Regions from separate parts of the Defluviitalea raffinosedens genome, predicted to be linked through region 2. Evidence: riboswitches for the same ligand, from Rfam matches in the RefSeq annotation. Region 2 holds a riboswitch; each other region holds the start of a gene.
The links. Region 2 has a riboswitch for thiamine pyrophosphate ahead of JOD07_RS09505 (hydroxyethylthiazole kinase). Riboswitches for the same ligand answer to the same signal wherever they lie in the genome.
Positions count from the first base shown of each region.

Region 1: another riboswitch for thiamine pyrophosphate. It lies ahead of thiT (energy-coupled thiamine transporter ThiT); the one in region 2 lies ahead of JOD07_RS09505 (hydroxyethylthiazole kinase).
Region 3: another riboswitch for thiamine pyrophosphate. It lies ahead of thiW (energy coupling factor transporter S component ThiW); the one in region 2 lies ahead of JOD07_RS09505 (hydroxyethylthiazole kinase).

Region 1 is NZ_JAFBEP010000010.1:46,850-54,693, reverse strand. Features, by position in the region: gene JOD07_RS08950 (YegS/Rv2252/BmrU family lipid kinase) at 1-43, shown strand, start outside; gene JOD07_RS08945 (ParA family protein) at 207-974, shown strand; gene JOD07_RS08940 (ParB/RepB/Spo0J family partition protein) at 971-1,843, shown strand; gene JOD07_RS08935 (DUF4446 family protein) at 1,853-2,356, shown strand; gene JOD07_RS08930 (YkuS family protein) at 2,411-2,701, shown strand; gene thiT (energy-coupled thiamine transporter ThiT) at 2,933-3,592, opposite strand; TPP riboswitch at 3,627-3,731, opposite strand; gene JOD07_RS08920 (Cof-type HAD-IIB family hydrolase) at 3,839-4,645, shown strand; gene JOD07_RS08915 (hypothetical protein) at 4,707-5,033, shown strand; gene adhE (bifunctional acetaldehyde-CoA/alcohol dehydrogenase) at 5,067-7,673, opposite strand.
Region 2 is NZ_JAFBEP010000012.1:1,213-9,056, forward strand. Features, by position in the region: gene JOD07_RS15675 (hypothetical protein) at 8-142, shown strand; gene JOD07_RS09495 (AraC family transcriptional regulator) at 185-1,063, shown strand; gene JOD07_RS09500 (hypothetical protein) at 1,580-1,780, shown strand; TPP riboswitch at 2,145-2,243, shown strand; gene JOD07_RS09505 (hydroxyethylthiazole kinase) at 2,573-2,896, shown strand; gene JOD07_RS09510 (MTH1187 family thiamine-binding protein) at 2,932-3,237, shown strand; gene thiC (phosphomethylpyrimidine synthase ThiC) at 3,277-4,581, shown strand; gene nadA (quinolinate synthase NadA) at 4,985-5,914, shown strand; gene nadB (L-aspartate oxidase) at 5,928-7,493, shown strand; gene nadC (carboxylating nicotinate-nucleotide diphosphorylase) at 7,475-7,844, shown strand, end outside.
Region 3 is NZ_JAFBEP010000002.1:241,096-248,939, forward strand. Features, by position in the region: gene JOD07_RS03065 (MFS transporter) at 1-137, opposite strand, end outside; gene thiE (thiamine phosphate synthase) at 301-924, opposite strand; gene thiM (hydroxyethylthiazole kinase) at 914-1,747, opposite strand; gene thiD (bifunctional hydroxymethylpyrimidine kinase/phosphomethylpyrimidine kinase) at 1,731-2,564, opposite strand; gene thiW (energy coupling factor transporter S component ThiW) at 2,578-3,072, opposite strand; TPP riboswitch at 3,191-3,302, opposite strand; gene JOD07_RS03090 (S8/S53 family peptidase) at 3,500-4,543, opposite strand; tRNA gene JOD07_RS03095 (tRNA-Thr) at 5,047-5,119, opposite strand; gene JOD07_RS03100 (DUF5105 domain-containing protein) at 5,378-5,980, opposite strand; gene JOD07_RS03105 (polysaccharide deacetylase family protein) at 6,281-7,606, opposite strand; gene JOD07_RS03110 (PHP domain-containing protein) at 7,575-7,844, opposite strand, start outside.

The sequences.
Region 1 (7,844 bases), on a different contig from region 2:
CAAAGTATGCCATAGGAAACTAGAGGTTTTTGCAAATATATAAAATACCTATTTAAACTGCTGTTTGTAGGCGATATAATAGTCTATGGCGGCAGTTTAATTTTTTGTTTCACGTGAAACATTTTTAAATTTTATTATAGATAGGATTCATTTATACTAAAATCGTGGTATAATTAATCAAAAGAAAGCCACGGGAGGGAAATAGCTTGGGAAAGGTAATTGCAGTTTTTAATCAAAAAGGTGGAGTAGGAAAGACAACTACCAATATTAATGTATCTGCTGGTTTAGCAGAACAGGGATATAAAGTTCTTACCATTGATATAGATCCCCAGGGAAACACCACTAGCGGATTAGGCATTCAAAAAAATGAACTCACTAAAACAATCTATGATGTACTTCTTGGAGAAATCAGCATCAATGATATTAAATTAAAGACGCCTATGAAGAATCTGGAGTTGATCCCTTCCAATATGAATTTGGCGGGAGCAGAAATAGAATTATTGGAAGTCGAAAAAAGAGAGTATGTGCTTGGCAATGCTCTTAAGAAAATTAATAAAGATTATGATTATATCTTTATTGATTGCCCTCCTGCGGTAAATATACTGACGCTTAATGCACTAACTGCTGCAGATAGCGTACTGGTTCCCATTCAATGTGAATATTATGCCTTAGAAGGATTGACCCATTTAATCAGCACCATAAAATTGGTTCAGAAAAAACTTAATCCAAATCTCTATATAGAAGGGATTCTTTTTACAATGTATGATGCCAGGACCAATCTGTCCCTGCAGGTAGTGGAAGAAGTTAAAAAATATTTTTCAAAAGAAATATATACAACGCTCATTCCGCGGAATGTAAGACTAGGGGAAGCTCCCAGCCATGGATTGCCGATCATGATGTATGATGAAAAATCAAAAGGCTCAGAAAGTTACAGATTACTGGTCGCAGAAATATTAGAAAGGAAGGAAGCATAGTGGCAAAAAGAGGATTAGGAAAAGGACTCTCTGCTCTCATATCTGATTTGCCGGAAGAAAGTAGTGTGGGACAAATCAAAATAGTTCCTATAAATGAGATAGAGCCTAATAAAGAGCAACCAAGAAAAAATTTTGATGAAGAAAAACTGGAAGAACTATCGCAGTCGATCAAGGAACATGGAATCATTCAGCCTTTGATTGTAAAAAAGCAAGGTGGTTTTTATGTAATTGTGGCAGGGGAAAGGCGTTGGCGAGCTGCAAGAATGGCAGGACTTAGTGAAGTGCCTGTAATTATTCAAGATTATAGTAATGATGAAGTGATGGAGATTTCTTTAATAGAAAACTTGCAAAGGGAAGATTTGAATCCGATAGAAGAAGCAAAGGCGTATGAAACGCTCATTCATTCTTTTTCTCTTAAGCAGGAGGAAGTGGCAAAAAGGGTAGGCAAAAGTCGTTCAGCCATTGCAAATACCCTTAGACTCCTTCAATTAGATGAAAGCATTCAAGAACTTTTAGTCAGAGGAAGTATTAGCGAAGGGCATGCCAGAGCGCTTCTAGCTCTTCCAGGTAAAGAAGAACAAATTATAGTTGTTGACAAAATACTTAAAGACAACCTGAGTGTAAGGGAAACAGAAAAACTGATCAAAGATATACTGGAAAAACCGAGAAAAAAGAAAAAAAATGAAGCAATGCCGCCAATATTCAAAGAAATTGAAAATAAAATGAAGAATATCTTAGGAACGAAAGTTCAAATTACTAAGGGTAGAAAAAAAGGAAAAATAGAAATAGAATATTATTCCGATGAGGATTTGGAAAGAATTTTATATTTAATTCAATCTATTGAAAATAGGGGTTCAGAGGTGAAATAAGTGGACATTATGAGGATCATTTCAGAGTACAGCAGCGTAATATTAATAGGAGTAAGTGCTTTTTCAATCATTTTATTTATTATTGTCATCATATTATCGGTAAGATTGAGTAAGCTCAACAAAAAGTACAATTACTTCATGGGGGGCAAGAAAGAAAGACCTATAGAAGACCTCCTGCTGGATTATATAGAGAAGGTTATGCAAGTTGAAAAAGACAATGAAAGAATCGTAGAGGAATGTAATCAAATCAAAAGAAACCTAAAAAGTTGTATTCAAAAAGCAGGAATTGTCCGTTACAATGCTTTTGGTGATATGGGTGGAGATCTATGTTATGCCATTGCGCTTTTAGATGATTATGATGATGGGATAGTACTCAATGGCATACATAGCAGGGAAGGTTCCTATACCTATGCAAAGCCAATAGAAAACGGAAAAAGTTCATATGTACTGTCTGCAGAAGAAGCACAGGCTCTGCAAATAGCACAACTAAAAAATAAAGGCAAGAGAATATAAATTAAAGAATAACAGATACCTCCATGGAGACACTATAACTATGGAGGTGTTTTTATGGTTGTAGCCATAGAAAGAGGTTTAGAAGGATTCAAAGATAAATTAGAGCAAAGAGGGTATCAGGTAGTCTATGAAGACGAGTATCCATATCCGGTGGATGCTTACATATATATTAATCATCCCAATTGGATAGAAATTAATGAGGATACAAGGCCGGAATTGACATCTTCCATAGAGAAAAGATCGAACCATAAACATCACGGAGTACTTATTATAAACGCACAGAATAAAAGCATAGATGAAATCGAGCAGATTTTAAACAATAGGGTATATTCTCCACTGTTTTAATAAGGTCTATAGATTTTACTCCCTTATTCAATTAGTATGACGTATGCTAATTAATAAAGGGAATTTAAATGTCATGAATGTTATAAATTTATATGAAAGCTATGAAACATGAATTTTGTTGAAATATACACAAAGATGTTGTATCATTTAATATAAATGATTTAAAGTATAAGGCATTAAAAATCCGTTGTAATTGCTTTTTGGCGATTACAACGGATTTTCTTAAGATTTTTAAGCATATTCGTTGACATTCACGGTTTTCTTAATATGATTGAGTGCAAATCTGAAGGATGGAATCATAAACAGAAGAATGGTTAATACCATTTCTATTCCAATATAGGACAAATTATAAAGTATGGAATAAGTAATGGGATCAAATCCTTCCCATGCATAGGAGCCAAAGAAAATCCATCCGGATAAGAAACTGCATACAAATCGCCCCATTACCCCTGCAATATAGCCATAAATAAGAGAATAAGAGCCTTTTTTAAAGAATCCGGAAAATCCCAGAGCCCCAAAAGCCAAAGGATAATCTAATAAAAGCTGTGCAGGATGAACAACATATCCTCCCAGGGCAAGTTGTAAAAGTCCATACGTTACACCTGCCAAGATCCCTTCAAAAGGTCCAAACCAATAGCCTATAAGAACAATGAACATCATGGAAAATGGTGTAACAGAACCCCCTTGGGGCAGTTGAAACAAAGTAAAATTAGACAGGATGGTGGCCAGGGCGATGGCAAGTCCGGAATAAGCTAATGCCTTAACGGAAAGATTCTTCTTTTTATAAAGATTTCCCGCAAACAAGGCCACAAGAATTAAAGCGACTAAGACAATGATCGTCTTACCTAGAGGTGACTCAATAAAGTTTTGTAATGCTTCTTCACCAAACATAAAAAAATCCTCCTTTAATTTTGTCCGCAGGAGGTTTACCAAAATTTCGCTTCCCTTCGCCAGCATTATCTGGATCAGGTACAAAGGGTTAGTGCATAGATGCACACTCTCAGCCAAAAAGGCTCCCCTAGCGGACGCATATTCAGTTAAAAGAACATGTTCTTTCAATACATACTATATAATATTCCATAGAAAATGTCAAATTAAAAGAACTCAAAAGATCATTTTAAGGAAAGGAAAAGTAAAATGAGATATAAAATGGTAGCAATTGATATGGATGATACACTTTTAAATGATGAATTAAAAATAACAAAAGAAAATCAAGACGCAATACAAAAAGCAATTGAAAAGGGTGTAAAAATTGTACTTTGCTCAGGAAGAGCCAGTATTTCCATCAACCCTTATTTAGAAGAGTTAGGCCTTAAGAAAGAAGATGAATATGGTATTTCATATAATGGTGCAGTGATTTTTGAAACCAAAGATTTAAACATCATCAGCGAAGAAGATGTTCCTTTAGAATATGCACAGTATTTATTTTCCTTTGCCAAAAAAGAAAATATATATGCACAGACCTATCTTGATCATGAGCTACTTGTAGAAAAAAGCAATGAATACTCAAAAAGATATACCAGTATAACCGGTTTAAGATCCGTAGAAATAGGAGATTTTTCTACTGGTATTACGAGGGACGTTATAAAAGTTCTTTTTTACGATGAACATGAGAAACTGGTAAAAATAGCAGAAAAGTTAAGAACCTGGACAGAGGGAAAGCTCCATATGTTCTTTTCGAAGCCCTTCTATTTAGAATTTACCAGCATTCATGCCAATAAGGGATTAGCGGTAAGAAAATTAGGACAGAAATTAGGATTAAAAAGAGAAGAGATTATATGTGTGGGAGACAGTTTTAATGATTTATATATGATCAAAGAAGCAGGCCTTGGAATTGCCATGGCGAATGCCCATCCGGATATTAAGAAAGCAGCACAGTATATAACAGAAAATGATAATAATCACCATGCCATAAAAGAAATTATAGAAAAGTTTATATTATAAAGTATGTTATACAAGTACTTACGAATACAATAGAATAGAAGCAATGATAAGGGGTTTTTCTATGACAGAGCACAGGGAAATATATAAAAGACTCTTATATCAGCTCCTGGAAGAAATTTTACTGCTCATCATTGTCTTATTTATATTTGTAGGTATTTATGTTCCTGTTAGAAGTATTTCAAAACAGATAACTAAAAGCCAGGAAAATACGATCAGAATTACTGCACCAGATGGAATGCCGCTATATATCAATGGAGAGAAAAGTTCTTCCTCCATTGATTTAATTTTAGAAAATGGGGAATATAAAACGAAGGATACAAAGCAACCGGTAAAAATAAAAAAAAGGCCTGACGGAAGTTATGATATAGAAATAAAAACTCAGCCATAGTATTAAGCCTGGCTGAGTTTTTTGATGTTAATTTTACTTTCCGTAATAAGCCTTTTTGTAGATTTCTACTAATTCGCTTACAAGAGGAAGTCTTGGGTTTGCGGTTGTACATTGGTCTTCAAAAGCGCGATCTGCCAAGTATTCAACTTTTTGCAGGAATGCACTTTCCTCTACACCACAATCTTTAATTGTTGCTGGCATGTTCAGTTCTTTAATTAAGTTTCTGACTGCATTTGCTAAGGATTTAACACCTTCTTCAGGAGTTGAAGCAGGAAGTCCTAAACGTTTTGCAATTAATGCGTATTTTTCAGGAGCAACGAATTTTTCATATTTTGGCCAAGAAACAAATTTGGTTGGAGTAGTTTCTCCATTGTATTCTATAACATAAGGAAGAAGGATTGCATTGGCACGACCATGAGGAATATGGAATTCCCCTCCTAATTTGTGAGCCAGGGAGTGGTTAATTCCTAAGAATGCATTGGTAAATGCCATACCTGCAATACAAGAAGCATTATGCATTTTTTCTCTTGCTACAGCATCGCTTCCATCTTTATATGCTCTTGGAAGATATTCAAATACCAATTCGATAGCTTTCATAGCCAGTGCATCAGTATAATCAGAAGCTAAGATGGACACAAAAGCTTCAACTGCATGGGTTAATACGTCAAGTCCGGTATCTGCAGTAATTGAAGGAGGAACGGTCATAACAAATTCTGGGTCTACGATTGCTACATCAGGAGTTAATTCGTAATCCGCCAAAGGATATTTAATATTCTTAGATTTATCGGTTATAACTGCAAAGGAAGTTACTTCAGAACCAGTACCGGATGTGGTTGGAATTGCCACCATCTTTGCTTTCTTACCCATTTTTGGGAATTTATAAATTCTCTTTCTGATATCCATGAATTTCAGTGCCATGCCTGTAAAGTCTGCTTCCGGATGTTCATAGAAGAGCCACATTCCCTTAGCAGCATCAAGAGCAGAACCACCACCAAGAGCAATGATGACATCAGGCTTAAAGTTATTCATTAACTCTACGCCTCTTTGAATGGTTTCTAAAGAAGGATCGGGCTCTACTTCACTGAAGATTTCGCAATGTACATAGTCAAGTCTTTTTCTTAAGTGATACAATACTTTGTCTACGTATCCGAGCTTAACCATAGATGGATCTGTTACAATAAAAGCACGGCTTATATCTGGCATCTTGCTTAAATATTGAACAGAACCTGCTTCAAAATAAATCTTTTCTGGAACTTTAAACCATTGCATATTCACTCTTCTTTTTGCCACCCTTTTCTTATTAATTAAGTTAACAGCCGTTACATTGGATGTGGTGGAGTTTCTTCCGTAAGAGCCACATCCAAGTGTCAGAGAAGGCATATTCGTATTATAGATATCTCCTATTGCTCCGTGGGTAGAAGGGGCATTGACAATAATACGTCCTGTTTTCAGGCGATTGGAGAATTCTTCAATTACTTTATCGTCATTAGAATGGATTACAGAACTATGGCCTAAACCTCCAAGTTCAACCATAATTTCCGCCATTCTGATGCCTTCTTCAACATCTTTGGCCTTAACTACTGCAAGAACTGGAGAAAGTTTTTCTCTGGATAAAGGATATTTTTCTCCTACACCATCGATTTCACAGCAGAGCACTTTAGTATCCTTTGGAATGGTGATACCAGCTAATTCTGCAATCTTATAAGGAGGCATACCAACGATGTTTGGATTTACAGCCATTTTTTCCATGTTAATGATTACAGGTTCTAATTTTTTGATTTCCTCTTTGGTTGCAAAATAGCATTTGTGCGCCTTCATATAATCGGTTACTTGCTTATAGATTGGAGCTTCAATAATTACAGCTTGTTCAGAAGCACAAATCATACCATTATCAAAGGATTTGGAAAGAATTAAATCTGTTACAGCTCTTTCAATATTTGCAGTTTTTTCTATGAAGCAAGGGCAGTTTCCAGGTCCAACGCCAAGAGCTGGTTTACCGGATGAGTATGCGGCTTTAACCATACCGGAACCACCGGTTGCAAGGATCAGAGATACATTTGGGTGATTCATTAAAGATTGAGTAGCTTCAACAGATGGGTGTTCAATCCATTGAATGCAATATTCTGGAGCTCCTGCTTTGATTGCTGCTTCACGAACGATTCTTGCAGCTTCAGCGGAGCATTTTTGTGCAGAGGGGTGGAATGCAAAAATGATGGGATTTCTTGTTTTTGCTGCAATAATGGATTTAAAAAGGGTTGTTGAAGTAGGGTTGGTTACTGGAGTTACTCCTGCAACGATTCCTACAGGCTCAGCAACTTCCATGTAATCTTCCTCTTCATTTTCTTCAATAACACCAACAGTTTTTTCATATTTTATGCTGTGGTAAATATACTCTGTTGCAAAAATATTTTTAGTGATCTTATCTTCATAGATACCTCTGCCGGTTTCTTCTACTGCCAGTTTAGCCAAATACATATGTTGATCAAGTCCTGCCAATGCCATGGCTTTAACAATGCGGTCAACAGTTTCCTGATCTAAATTCATATATTCATCTAAAGCTTTTTGCGCGTTCTTAACAAGTGTATCAATCATAGAAGTTACATTCACTTCAACGTTATTTTTGTTTTTCTTTTCTTCCATACCATAACCTCCTTAGAATAGTGTGTTAAATAATTAACAATATTATTAAAATAAAAAGAAAGTTTGTTATTTATTAAACTTTCGACCCTATAATATCATAGAAATCTACATATTGTCAATTAAAATCCAAAAAAATATCTCACATAAAAATAGGGCAAAAAGCCTGCAAAT
Region 2 (7,844 bases):
AGGGGGGGTGGCAATCCCACTACTCTACTCTATCGAGGATAAAAAGATGGTGTTGCCAAAAACATTGATTATCGTAATTAAGTGGATTATTGATGTTGAGCTGCTTACCTACAAAGCTGTGCACAGATTGTCGGATGAATAAATACATCCTCTGATATTATTTATGATGAAAGGAGGTTGTTGGATGGATGCTTTAAGAAGTATGAATAATGCATTAGCGTATATTGAAGAGCACTTAACAGAGGAAATTGATTATAGTGAAGTATCTAAAATCGCTTATTGTTCAGAGTATCATTTCAAGCGGATGTTTTCTTTTTTAGCAGGTATAAGTTTATCAGAATATATTCGGAGAAGAAGACTGACGTTGGCTGCACTTGATTTGAAAGATAATAATTTGAGAATAATTGATGTAGCCGTCAAATACGGCTATAATTCGGCTGATTCATTTTCCCGTGCTTTTCATTCCCTGCATGGCATTCTCCCTTCTGAGGCAAGGAGTGAGAATACACAGTTAAAAGCTTATCCTCGAATGACCTTTCAATTATCAATTAAAGGAGGATGCGAAATGAATTATCGTATTGTTGAAAAAGGACCATTTAAGATCGTAGGATTCAAGAAGAGAGTACCAATTAGATTTAATGGTGTGAATCCGGAAATTGCAGAAATGATTGAACTATTAACCCCTGAGGTCATCAAAAAGCTGAAGGTGCTGTCAAATGTAGAACCAACAGGAATTATTAGTGCATCTACGAACTTCTCGAAAGGAAGAATGGAAGAAAAATGTGAATTGGATCATTACATTGGTGTAGCAACCTCAAGTGATGAAACTGCAGAATTTGATGTATTGAAAGTAGAAGACAGTACCTGGGCAGTCTTTGAATCCATTGGGCCCTTCCCGGAAACACTTCAAAATGTGTGGGGTAGGATATACTCAGAGTGGTTTCCATCTTCAGGATACGAGGCGGTTGAAGGTCCTGAAATTTTATGGAATGAGAGTCCAGATACTGGAAATCCAAAGTATCGAAGCGAAATCTGGATTCCAGTAAAGAAAAAAGACTATTAATTACATTAATATTTATTATTTAGGGTACTCCTAGTAAGAGTGCCCTTCTCGTAAATGATACAATTGGTGGATATATTCCCGCCTTCCCGCCTACTGATAGTGCAAAAAGTGGCGATGACGTGTTTCCGACTACCGACAGTGTAAAAGACATCAATTCACCCCGTTCGTTGCATGTGGAGACAGTTGTGAGACTTTCTCGTAAATAAACAGGATTAAGAGAGGTTGTATTTATAAAATATGTGGTTTTGACTACGATTTGCCAATGCAGAAGTTATGTCATTGGCAAATTTTTTTATTATCAATCCTTTGTAAACTATTTGCCTTGACATAGCTTTCATTGCATGACTATAGGGATCTAGTGTTGTAAATATTTAGTAAGTTTATTGCGGCGGCAGAGTTTTGGTCTTGTTCCCTATTTTGAAGTGATTCTATTCGTAGTTTGGCATGCAATATCGTAAAAAATAGTGTATATTAAATTTTCAGGGCAATAAACTTGATTTCACTAGACGTATCATAATGGTGATTGATCACGTTATGAAATCTCACAACGATATCCTGGAATGGTATCTCGTTACTGGTTTAAGACTTTATCTCAATGTCTTACCTGATCTAGAGAGAAAAGCATTTGAAAGTGAACTGATAGAAATTCTAGTTCAAAGATATTCCATGCAAAAAACGGGGATATTATTTTTAGATTTCCAAGATTCTTTTTTATAGCATATTCGAAAAAGACAAACCGTTAAAATGCTTATCGCTAAAAAGGCATACAACAGAATTTTATTCCATAAGAACTGATAATGGACATTTTCTTTGTTATGATGTTATGACAAAGCCTAAACAGAAATAAGGAACAGATTAAAGAGAAATTCAAGTAGTTTAACGGATTAATTTCATAAATGTATTCTTGTGTAAAAAATAATAGTATTTGAAAATTTATTGATTTTATATCACTTAAATGGTAAAATACAATATGGAAGAAGTATACAGTATCCAATTTTATTATGGTTGATTAAAAACATTAACAAAAAGCCATAGAATAATATTGTGGAAGACAAGATTTAAAAATTAATAATGTTGTATGAAAAGATTGCGGGGGGACTCGTAAGAGTTGAGAAGGTAAAACCTGACCCTTTGAACCTGTCAGTTAACACTGTCGTAGGGAAGCAATGAATTGTTAGATTAATGATGAAATGCGTTCCTTATGAAGGAGCGCTTTTTTTATTACATAGGAAATTCTGTGGAATTTCCTATGTCAAAAAAGCTCTGCGGCAGAATATAGCCTCTCACATATTGTATTTTGTTGATTTTACCGAACGCGTTCGGTGCGAGTGGTTCACAAGCGCAACTCTTATATGCGAAATAATTCTTGCAAAGGCCCCAATTTTCTTATTTTATCTGTATAACACAGTTGTTTTTTGACTAACAATTTTTTGAAGAAACAGTAAGAAAGATGGTGATGCAGTCTATATTCGTAAAATGCTATGAAATCATAGAAAGGAAGAGGAGAAAATGACAAAAGAGGAGATTCAAAATCAGATTGCCCAGACAGTGGAAACTGTAAAAAAGACTAACCCTATGGTAGGTTCCATTACCAATATGGTAACCATTAATCTCGTAGCCAATGCACAACTGGCTGTCGGAGGTTCTGCTGCTATGGTGTATCTGCCTGAAGAAGGAGAAGTTTTGGCTAAATCTGGTCAAGCTATGTATATCAATGTGGGGACACTTTTACCCATTCATGAGGAAATATTACCTTATGTAGCAAAAACTTTACGAGATACTTTCAGATACAATTTCTTGATGAACTTTATAAAGCAAGTGCAGCAGATATAGCCAATAATCCATTTGAAATAGAGGAGGTTTAATGTATGAATACTTTAATTGCAGTGGCCATTGCGCCTTTTGGCATTGGAGATGAACTTTCATCTGAAGTTGCAGAAGTGGTGAAAGTGATTCGAGAGTCGGGATTGCCAAACAGAACCACTTCCATGTTTACGGAAATAGAAGGTCCCTGGGATGAGGTGATGCAGGTGGTGAAAGATGCAACCTTTGCACTGGCAAATAAAGGCATCCGAACGGAAGTGGTGTTAAAGGCAGATATTCGTCCAGGATTTACTAACATGATGAACAGAAAGGTTCAAAAACTCAATGAAATTTTAGGAGAAGAAAATTAGTATTCGCATAAATTCAGTCTTTTAGGGGGATAGATGGAAGTGAGAGAATATTCAACTCAGATGGAAGCCGCAAGAAAAGGAATCATTACAGAAGAACTAAAAAAAGTAGCTGAAAAAGAACTGATGACCGTTGAGGAACTGATGCCATTAGTTGCAGCAGGAAAAGTAGTAATATGTGCAAATAAAAATCATAAATGCCTTGATCCGCAGGGTGTAGGTTCAATGCTAAAAACTAAGATAAATGTGAATTTAGGCGTTTCGAAAGATTACAAAGACTACGATATGGAAATGAAAAAAGTGATGGAAGCTGTCAATATGGGCGTCCATTCAATCATGGATTTGTCTTCCCACGGAGATACCATTCCTTTTCGAAGGAAGTTGATTGCAGAATGCCCGGTTATGATAGGAACTGTACCAGTATATGATTCCGTTATCCATTATCAGAGAGACCTGGCCACCCTTACAGCAAAAGATTTTATTGATGTCATAAGGCTCCATGCTGAAGATGGAGTGGATTTTATCACTTTGCACTGTGGGATTACAAGAAAAACGATAGAACAGATCAAGGAGCATAAAAGAAAAATGAATATCGTATCCAGAGGAGGTTCTCTTGTATTTGCATGGATGTGCATGACAGGTGAAGAGAATCCTTTTTATGAGTATTATGATGAAATCTTGGATATATGCCGTGAATATGATGTGACGATATCCTTAGGAGATGCTTGTAGACCGGGATGTCTTGCCGATGCGTCGGATGTATGTCAGATTGAAGAACTTGTAAGACTTGGAGAGCTTACAAAAAGAGCCTGGGAAAAAGATGTACAGGTTATGATTGAAGGACCAGGACATATGCCGATCGACCAAATAGAAGCCAATATGAAAATACAACAGACGATTTGCAACGGAGCACCTTTCTATGTGTTAGGTCCATTGGTAACGGATATTGCCCCTGGATATGATCACATCACGGCTGCGATTGGTGGCGCCATTGCAGCTTCAGCCGGTGCGGCTTTCTTGTGCTATGTGACTCCTGCAGAACACTTAGCATTACCAAATTTAGAAGATGTAAAGCAAGGGATTATTGCTATGAAAATAGCAGCCCATGCAGCAGACATCGCAAAAGGGGTAAGAGGAGCACGGCAGATTGATGACAGAATGGCAGAAGCAAGAAGAAGCTTTGACTGGGAAGCCCAGTGGGAATGTGCGATAGATCCTGAAACTGCAAAAAGAATCCGTGAAGAAAGGAAGCCAGAGTTCGAAGATACATGTTCCATGTGTGGAAAATTTTGTGCAGTAAGAAGTATGAACAAGGCACTGGCAGGCGAACATATCGATATTTTGTGATTGAGTCCTGGCTAGTGAATTATTAAGTTAACATGATAATTTGAAGAATAAAATTTTTCCAATAAAATAGTGATGGCTGATTGCCAGTATTTCTATTCTGTATTTGAATATAAATACCTTCTGTTTATTAAATCAAAGTGATTTATAACAGGAGGTATTTTTTGCGCAAATATCAATTCAGCATTATTTCTATACTAAATAAATTGATTATTGATAAACTTCTTTTTTTATGTATAATGGTGTATATACACATATAAATACATATGTAAACATACATATAAATATGTAAATATGGATTAAATTCTAAATTCAACTTACAGCTAAGATTTTAATTACCCCCTTCGCCTGATCAGATTAAAAGACTATTAAATCTAAAAATGTAAATTAGGCGGCAAGGTTTATGATGAGAGGAAGAAATACCATGGATACTCAGGAAATGATTAATGAAATCAATAAACTCAAAAGAGAAAAAAAGGCTATCATACTTGCTCACAATTATCAAGCACCAGAAGTTCAAGATATAGCAGATTTTGTTGGGGATTCACTGGGACTTAGCAGAAGAGCTGCCAATACCGATGCGGATATTATCGTTTTTTGTGGTGTACATTTTATGGCAGAAAGTGCAAAGATTTTTTCACCGGATAAAAAAGTTCTTTTGCCGGCATATGATGCAGGATGTCCTATGGCTGATATGATTGATGCGGATCAGCTAAGAGTATTGAAGAAAAAATACCCCAATGTTCCGGTGGTATGTTATATTAATTCTTCTGCGGAAGTTAAAGCAGAAAGTGATATATGCTGTACTTCAGCCAATGCAGTAAAAGTGGTTCAATCCATTGACAGTGATAAAGTTTTATTCGTACCAGATCAAAACTTAGGGAATTATGTAGCGAAACAGATACCCCAAAAGGATGTCATATGTTGGGAAGGATTTTGCATAACCCATCATAAAGTAAAGTGCAATGTATTGGATATGGTTAGAAAGCATAGAAGCAATACAAAGATATTAGTCCACCCGGAATGTAATCCGGATGTAGTTGCAAAAGCAGATTTTGTAGGAAGTACATCTCAAATCATACAATATGTAGAAGAGTCGGATGAAAAGGAATTTGTTATAGGAACTGAGATGGGTGTACTTCATTCTTTAGAAAAGCAGAATCCTGATAAAAAGTTTTACTTGCTTTCCCCGTCGTTGATATGCGTTAACATGAAAAAAACGCGATTGGAAGATGTGTATAGAGCATTAAAAGACGAAATTTATGAAATCGAAGTCGACAAAGATATTATGGCAGCAGCTAAAAACTCTCTTGAAAGGATGCTGAAAGTATCTTAAGGAGTATAGAAGAATGAAGAGAAGGTATCTTGCAAATTTTAACCTGGATAAAATAAAAAGAGAATACTGTGATGTGCTCATCATAGGTAGCGGAGTAGCCGGCCTTTATACATCCATCAATATAGATCCTAAATATCGTGTAATCGTTTTATCAAAGGATATGATTAATGAAAATAACAGTAATTTAGCTCAAGGGGGCATAGCTGCCAGTATCAGTCCCGAAGACAGTATGCTCCTTCATTTTGAAGATACAATAAAGGCAGGCAATAACTATAATGATAAAAAATCTGTACAAATACTGGTGGAAGAAGCTTTAGAAAATGTCAAAAAGCTTATGGATATGGGCGTCCAGTTTGATAAAGATGAAAAGGGAAATATAAAATTAACCAGAGAAGGAGGACATTCAAAAAACAGAATTTTTCACTATCAGGACAGAACCGGGAAAGAAGTCATGAGGGGTTTGACCAAAGAAGCATTAAAGAGAGAAAATATTATCATTAGGGGAAATCAACTTGCCATAGATCTGTTGACACTGGACTTTAAATGCTTAGGTGCTTTAGTTAAAAATGGGGCAGAAACCTATGCAATACTGTCTAAGGCCGTTGTTTTAGCTACTGGAGGGATAGGACAAGTTTATAACTATACAACGAATTCAGTGATTGCTACAGGGGATGGCATTGCTATGGCTTACAGAGCAGGAGCAGAGATCATCGATATGGAGTTTGTACAATTCCATCCAACTGTATTATACAGCCCCAATGATCATAAAAGATTTTTGATTTCAGAAGCTGTAAGGGGAGAAGGAGCTGTACTCAGAAATAATAAAAAAGAGGCATTTATGGGTAAATATCATAAACTTAAAGACTTGGCCCCCAGGGATATTGTTTCCAGAAGCATTTTTAATGAAATGATCAAAGAAAATACTCCTTATGTTTATCTGGATATAACCCATAAGGATGCAGATTTTATTAAAAACAGATTTCCAAGTATCTACCAGGTTTGCTTGTCTAAAGGGATTGATATGACCAAAGACTATATTCCTGTCTGTCCGGCACAGCATTACCTCATGGGAGGCGTAAGAACAGATTATTTTGGAAGGACGAGTATTGAGAGACTGTATGCCTGTGGAGAGACTGCTTGTACGAAGGTTCATGGAGCCAATAGGCTGGCAAGCAATTCTCTGTTAGAAGGTCTGGTATTTGGGAAAAGAGCAGCAGAAGACATAAATCAAACCATAAATAAATTAAAAATAGAAGAGCCTTTGATTAAAAATGACGAAGTTTATGAATCCATAGACCAAAATGAAATTCAGGAAATTAAAACGAAAGTCAGAGAAACAATGGGAAGAAATGCTTTTATTTTTAGAAGCAAAGAAGGATTATATGCAGCCTTATATATGATGAAGGAAGTATTAAACCGGTTACAAGCTTGCAGTGAAGACAGCAAGGCATTTTATGAATGTTTTAATATTGCAACAGTTGCGTATTTGATTATTCAGGCTGCTTTAAGCAGGGAAGAAAGTATAGGCAGTCATATGATGATAAATAGGGAGGAATCTAAATGCTTAATTGGATTTTAGTGGATGAAATCATAAAGAATGGATTAAAGGAGGACATTAATAACATTGATATAACGACAGACACTTTAATAGATGATGAAAGTAAGTCAGCAGCACAGCTGCTAGCTAAAGAAGAAGGGGTTATAGCAGGACTTAATGTCTTTGAAAGAGTATTTAAGATATTAGATCAAGATGTAGTGGTTAAATTTAATGTTAAAGATGGAGATAAAGTTGACAAAGGTACTGTGATTGCCCGAATAGAGGGAAGCACTAAAGCCATTCTTAAAGGGGAAAGACTTGCCCTTAATCTGCTTCAAAGAATGTCAGGCATAGCTACTGTATCCAGGAAATACAGCGATATTGTTAAAAATT
Region 3 (7,844 bases), on a different contig from region 2:
GCTCCGGTGATCATGCCTATCATTCTATATGAAGCCCCCATATCTTCTGCAAAACTAGACAACTGGGGGACATACGCATATAATGAAAACCAAAATAAACCTGTTACAATGCAAAAGAGCACCTTTTTATTAGACATAATACATCTCCTAATATAATATTTTGGTAATTTATCTTGAATGTTTTGATTTATCTCTATTATATAATAAATTACCTTTATCAGGAGAGTAAATCGATAAATTTCGCAATTTTTTTCAAAAGTTTATCTTCTACAGCTAATACACAAAATCTTGGAAGATTTATTAAAACCTTTGATTTCTAAGACAGAAAGCAGCTGATTTTATATCCTTTTTCCCTAGAATTGCAGATACGACTGCTATTCCATCTATATTAGTATCTTTTAATAAAGATACATTATCTTCATTGATCCCTCCGATGGCAACGACAGGTATGGCTACACTCTGCTTTATTTCTTTTAGCAAATCTACAGAGACATCTCGTGCGTCTTGTTTCGTGCTGGTGGGAAATACTGCTCCCACCCCTATATAATCTGCTCCATCCTTTTCTGCCTTTTTGGCTTCCTCAAGAGTAGATGCAGAAACACCTACAATTTTATTTTCACCTATGATTTTCCTTGCAATTACACAGGGTATATCCCTTTGCCCTAAATGAACCCCTTCGGCATCTACTGCCAGGGCAATATCCAGTCGATCATTGATAATCAGAGGTATATTATATTGGCTGGTTATTCGCTTTATCCTAAGGGCCATATTATAAAATTCCAAAGAAGTTATATCTTTTTCTCTAAGCTGAACCAGCGTAACACCTCCTTGTATAGCCTCTTCTACTGCAGATTCTAAGTTTCTTCCTGCTAATATATCCCGGTCTGTGACAAGATAAAGTTTATAATCAACATTATTCTTCATCAATTTTCCCCCAATTCAATATTTCTTCCTCCGATAAATGATATATAGCATCCATGATTTTACTTTTCAGACTTCCACTTCCCTCGTATGGATCCAATCGGTTATAGGCTATTTCGCCTGCTATTCCCATGGTTGCAACCCCTGCAAGAGCCCCATAAAGATCATTGCTTCCTGCACCCAGATAAGAACCAATAAGAGAAGTGCACATACAGCCTGTACCTGTAATTCTTGACAGCATTTCATGTCCATTCTTAACTGAGTATAAAGTTTCTCCGTCCGTTATAATATCCGTTTTTCCAGTAATCGCAACAACTGTATGAAAGCTATTGGCAAAATCCCTGGCAAATGATTTTATACTGGACGAAACATTTTCACCGGTTGAAAAGTTTTCTGAGCTATCAACGCCCTTGGTTTGAGCATTGATGCCATATAAAGCCTTTATCTCCGATAAATTGCCCCTTACAACTGCTATTTTTATTTTACTCATAATTTCTTTCGCAATCTTTGTTCTGTAAGGTGTTGCTCCCACCCCAACAGGATCTAATACAACGGGAATATTAAATTCATTAGCTTTTTTTCCTGCTTCAATCATAGATTCCACCGTTCTGCTGTTTAGCGTTCCTATATTAATGACTAAGGAATCGGACAGTATAACCATATCCCTGACTTCATTTATGTCATCTGCCATAACAGGAGAAGCACCAATCGCCAGAGTAATATTGGCACAGTCATTGACTGTCACATAGTTTGTGATATGGTGTACTAAGGGTCTTAAATTTCTTACATTCTGTAATGCTCTTGAGATTTTATAATATATCTCCATCTTCAAGCCCACCTTTTTTGTATAATTCATAAAAATGATGGGTAGGTCCAACGCCCTTCCCGATGTCTAAAGCATGTTCTATTGCAATGGTGATATATCTTTTTGCACGATTCACGGCTTCTTTTATACTGTATCCCAGAGCTAAATTGGAAGCTATGGCAGAGGATAGGGTACACCCTGTTCCATGAGTATTTTTAGTGTCAATTCGCTCAGAGTAGAATCGTGTAATATCTTTTCCATCATAAAGCACATCCACAGCTTCTCCACTCATATGCCCACCTTTTAAAAGTACATTCTTCGCTCCTAATTTATATAGCTCCTGTGCTGCCTTTTCCATATCTTCAACAGTTTTGATGGCAATAGGTTTTGATGTTACTGTACGTATTATTTCTTCTGCTTCAGGGACATTGGGTGTAATAACAGACGCTCTTGGAATAAGTTCTTCGATTAAACTTTTCTTTGCTTCCGGCTTTAATAAAGAATATCCACTCTTTGAAATCATTACAGGATCTAAAACAATATTTACTGGATGATATTTTCCTATTTGACTTGCTATAATATGAATCGTCGAAGGTTGCGATACCATTCCAATCTTGACTGCATCCACTTGTATATCTGTAAAAATAGCATCTATTTGTGCTTTTATAATGGCCTCATCCAAATCCCGTACGTCAAAAACGCCTTGGGTATTCTGAGCAGTTATGGCTGTGATCACGCTCATACCATATACCCCATGGGCGCTAAAAGTTTTTAGATCTGCCTGTATTCCTGCTCCACCAGAACAATCCGAACCTGCTATAGTTAATACTTTTTTCATGATTGCTCTCCCCCTACAATTGTTTTTTGATATCCATCACTTTAGTAAAATCTAACATTTTAATAATGGCATAAGATATTATGCTTCCCCCGGTGGTGCTTATTAAGAATGGAGAGATATAAAAGAATGCTGTAACATCATTGCCTAATATCAATTTAGCAATAGGATAAGCCAATAACCCTCCAAGGATTCCTGTGCCAAGTATTTCTCCTGCAACTGCGAAAGCAGGCTTATTGGTCTTCTTGTATAAAATCCCTGCAAGAAATGCGCCTACCATGCTGCCTGGAAAGGCTAAAAGTGTCCCCGTACCTAAAAGATTTCTTAACAGAGAAATACCAAATGCTACTGCTGCACCATATCCTGGACCAAGAGCCACTGCTGTCAGAACGTTGATAGTATGTTGAACCGGAAAGCATTTTGATGCACCTATAGGAATATAAATAATATTCCCTGCGATTACCCCTATAGCAATAAATAAAGCAGACAAAGTAATCTTTTTCGTTTTCATTTTGATCCTCCTTATATCTCTATTTATTTCTATACATAAAAAAACACAAGCCGCAGGACTTGTGTTTTATGATTTTTGAAGTATGTAAAAATCCAGAAAATGTGATTTTACATCATACAATAAAATCAACAACACTTCCTACGCTGGAATTACCCAGATCAGGTTCATAGGGTCAAAGAATTACGGTTCTTACTCTCAGCCGGCCAAATCCGACTCCCCTGTGCAAAGGATTTTTAAGTTGTTTAATGAAATAATAACATAATTCACTAATAAATTGCAATACTATTCTGCTTTAATACTGGCTAATAGCTGTGTCTTAAGTGTTATATAATTAGCTTTTTCATAAAATCCAGAGTTTACAGTAATCATATTTCATCAATACTAATCTTTATCTGATGCTTCGGTTTGATCCTATATGGTCTGAATATTAAGGTGTACTTTTAGCGTGTGATGCATTTTTCTTAACCATCTCTATGAAACCTTCTGGATTAATGATTTTGCCCCCCTGAAAATCATATCCACTATCCAATAAATATTTAACAGCTTCCTCCTTGGTTAAATCAGGATCCACTTGAAGTCCTAAGGCGATTGTTCCAACTACATATGGTACAGCCCAGCTTAAACCACCATTTGTCCAATAAGCATATTTATTTTTTATGCTTTTATGACCATCTGCAGTTGTCCTTGCACCGGTTGGCACTCCAAAACTATCGTTCTCAATAAAACCCTTTGCCCATTGTGCTGTTTCGTAATTTCTATAATCATCTTTATCTTTATAAGGCTTGATCAATAAAGGAAGGTAATTAAATGTAGTCACATTTATGACCATAATATTATTTTTTTCTGCTTCTATAATTGCTTTTTTATAATCGTCAATATAGTTTTCTCTTTCATCCGGTGAATCTGAAAATCCTACTACTTTTATTTTCTGGTCTTCAGGTAAAGATTTATTTATTTCTATGAGTTTATATAAGGCTTCTGCATGGGTTCTTTGGTCTTCCAGCCATGCAGGATGCCCCAAAAAATACACATTCGCCTCAGGAGCTACCCCTATTTCAGCTCCAGCTAATAAACTAAGTACTGCCGGGCCATGCATTGAGGTATCCATACCATTTTCTTCCGACCTAATCTTGTAATACTTAAGATTTACATTAGAATATGCTTCATGGCCTTCAAGAAGAGGTTGGTCTATATATGCGATGTTTACATTTTTCCCTGTATAACCTAACTTGTGTAATTTTTTTATGTTTAACCCCGGATCTTTTCCATATTCAATCACTTTTAAAGGATCAAAATCATCCGGCATACGATTTTTACCCGGCCACTTTGTTAAGTTATCAAATTCCAGGGTATATAATAATTCTTCTTGTCCTCTTAAATCTAAATAGGATAAATTCTTTCCACGAACGTCCATATAAGCTTCTAGTTCTGTGTATATGAAAAATCTATATAGTAATAAAATGATTATCATTATAATGAGAATAAAACTCCACCTTATATTTTTTCCTTTTATCATTTAGTTTACTCCCCTTATTTATTAATATCTTTATCATTCTAAATTTAAACTACAATAGGATGGTTATTTTATAATACATCGCACTCCCTATGAAAGCTAAGTTTTTAACGCGACAAACTTTTCCAATGTTTGAAATTGTATCATATTTGTAATATATATTCAACAAATCTAATATTACAATATTGTAAGTTTTCCTACTTTTTATTTTTTGAACAAATTTTAGATATTCTTTCAGAATTAAAAAATGGCAGATATTTACAAGGGGCCTTGCAATAAATATATAAGCACAAAATTGATATTTGGTTTTATCAGGGTTGAGTTTGTTTCAATTGATCTGTAATAGAATTATGACGAATAGATTTTATTAAAAAATTAATAGGTATAATGTGGATAAAGACAGGACATCAAGAATCAAAAAAGGCTTCTAGCCAAATTGCTAGAAGCCTTGATTTCACTAAAGCTGCTAACGGGACTTGAACCCGTGACCTCCGCCTTACCAAGGCGACGCTCTACCGACTGAGCCATAGCAGCATATTTATTAATTTGTCGCTCAACGCTTACATATGTTATCATGTTTTGACCTTTTCGTCAAGTGTTTTTTATAACTTTTTTATCTTATTATTCACTGAATAAGCATTTTGCTCTGTATTCTTTAGATAATTTAGTACAATTTGCTTTTTAGTAAAAAGAGAAAATACTATAAAATGAGACAAAATAAAAATTAAGGCTTTTAGTAAAATTACTAGAAGCCTTTTTCTATTCCTGATAATTTAACCTTGCTGGGAGAAATCACTCAGTAATGAGTGAGCTATTCATAGAATCGGCCATCTCACTAAATGCTGATACCAGGTTGCCTGTAAGCACATCTGCTAATTTTAAATTTTCTTTATCCGTATCAATGATCCATTTTCCATCTTTTTTTACACAATCTACCGTTAATTCTGTAGAGTATTCTTCAGTAGGTGTACTATCTAAAGCAGCAGTAATTTCACTTAAAAGCATTTCTTGAATTTCTTCATCACTTGGAGATTCTCCACTAAATGCAACTTCCATTACTTTTCCAACATAATTCGCAAATGCCTTAGCTAAAACAGGCTTCATATCGCCATATGTACATGATACATTTACAACGGCTCTATCATTCTCAATAGTTGTTTCACCTATTGTATAAGTCAATGTTTCATTGCTTTTCTTAATTAACTGCACAAAAGCATCTTGATCTGTTATTTCACTTGCATCCGAATCCAGTATTGCTCCAAGCTTTTCTAGATCAGTATTTTTCATGGCATCAAATAACTCAGAAACCGCCTGTTCGGGTTTATTTTGCGAGCATCCAATTAAGCTTAATATGAATACCCCCATTACGATTATTGCTAAAACTCTCTTTTTCATTAATCTCCCTCCTAAATTAATCATATTCTTCACAATTATACACTTATTGTTAAAATTATGCAATGAATAAAAAATTATTATTTTTAAGAAAAATTATACAATATCACAACTTATTAATGATATGGTCTCTCAGATTTTGGTGAGATTACATAACTACCTTCACCATTCAAATTGACTTAAGCAACTTTTTCCCTAAATTCAAGACTATATTTTTCTATAAAAAAACTGACTCCCAATCATAATTTTTAGTTTAGCTTTTGGGAGTCAGTGTTCAATCCATTCTTTATTATTTATTAAAATCTATTTTTTAAGCTGACTTAATGCTTCAAGGTATTCAAATCTCTTCAGTGTATTCTTGCTGATGACTGGGTCAATGCCAAGCTGTTCGTTAAAGAATCGTCTAATATCTTCTTTTGTTGCAACAGTATCCAGTCGGTCCATCAAGTCCAATCTGTTATAATGCTTGCATCCTATATAATAAGGGTGTTTTAAATACATGGATTTATCTTTTTTAGAATTACAGATTTTTGCCAAATCTTCTTTGTAATCCTGTTTGGTCAGGGTCATCATAATCATTTCCCCGATGGTAAGTTCTTTATCGGGCTTAAATTCATTGGTCTTATAACCCAAAATAAATCCTTGCTGATCCAGGTCTCTTGCAATCTCAAAGTTCTTTGACACATCATGGAAATCTTCAAAAGGATATAGCTTCTTAAGTTCTCTCACTGAAATCACTTTATATCCATGTTGAGATAAGATCTCCAGCTGCTCCTTAAGCGCAGTAGCAACCGGCGTCATCAAAGACATATTGTACCCGTCTTTTTGGAATATGATTTGGCCATTTAATGAATTTGGATTGTTCTTTAATGCATTTTTAATCGGGTCAACCATTTTTCTGACATCTTCTTTATAGTCTCCCACTGTAGGCATCCAGCCACCTCCATCAAAACTTGCAGCCAAATAATCGTATCCCATCAATGCATATGCCTCATATGAAGTAAAACCGTCTGGAATCTTGTCAATATAATGTGGAGGTCTGGACATGATGATTTCATAATTAAATTCATTTTTAAGCAGGTTGTGTAATTTCGTCAAGTCTTCTACGACTTCTTGAATATTAGAAAAATGTTCACGGCTGCCATACACAATATTGTTTCTGCCAAATAAAACATGTCTATAACCGTGATTTGAAATCTCGTGGCCATTCTCTATAAGTGCTCGTACTAAATCTCCTTGATTTTTAGCCCCTGCATATTGATCTTTGCCATATTGAGGATAATGGTCATGTTTTACGCCACTCCAGGTTGGTTTATGAAGCTCTCCTGGTTTATCAGGATAATTATATTCCGTTGTACCGATGACATTGAATGTCCCATGAGCTCCATACTCTCCCATAATATCAATGAGCACTCTGGTCAGTCCCCAATCCTGATATTTAGAATCTGTTACAGGGTTGATGGGCATATTCATGGGACCGTCATCAAAAGTCATAGATACTATCTTTTCTCCTGCAGGTACTGAAAATCTTTCCAGGCGTCTGACAGGGGACAAATATCTTCCTGCATTTTCTCTTCGTCTTTGTTTAATTTTCTTATTAATTTTCCTTGCCAATGCATATAGTTTCATACTCTTTACACCTCGTTATCTTATTGTAAACTATTTCAATTATTCCAAACAGCATTCTGACACCATTTTTCAGCATGGATTTTGGCTTAAATCCTTTCATATTATGAAATTTAGCTTTTGCTATATTATAGTTAACAGAATTTTTATAGTAGATCACACTTTTATTTTGTAAAACTTCTTTAAACGCCTTTGGTTCTACAGTAAAATCCTCTGTAGCTGTGTAGCAGTGACTGAGTTC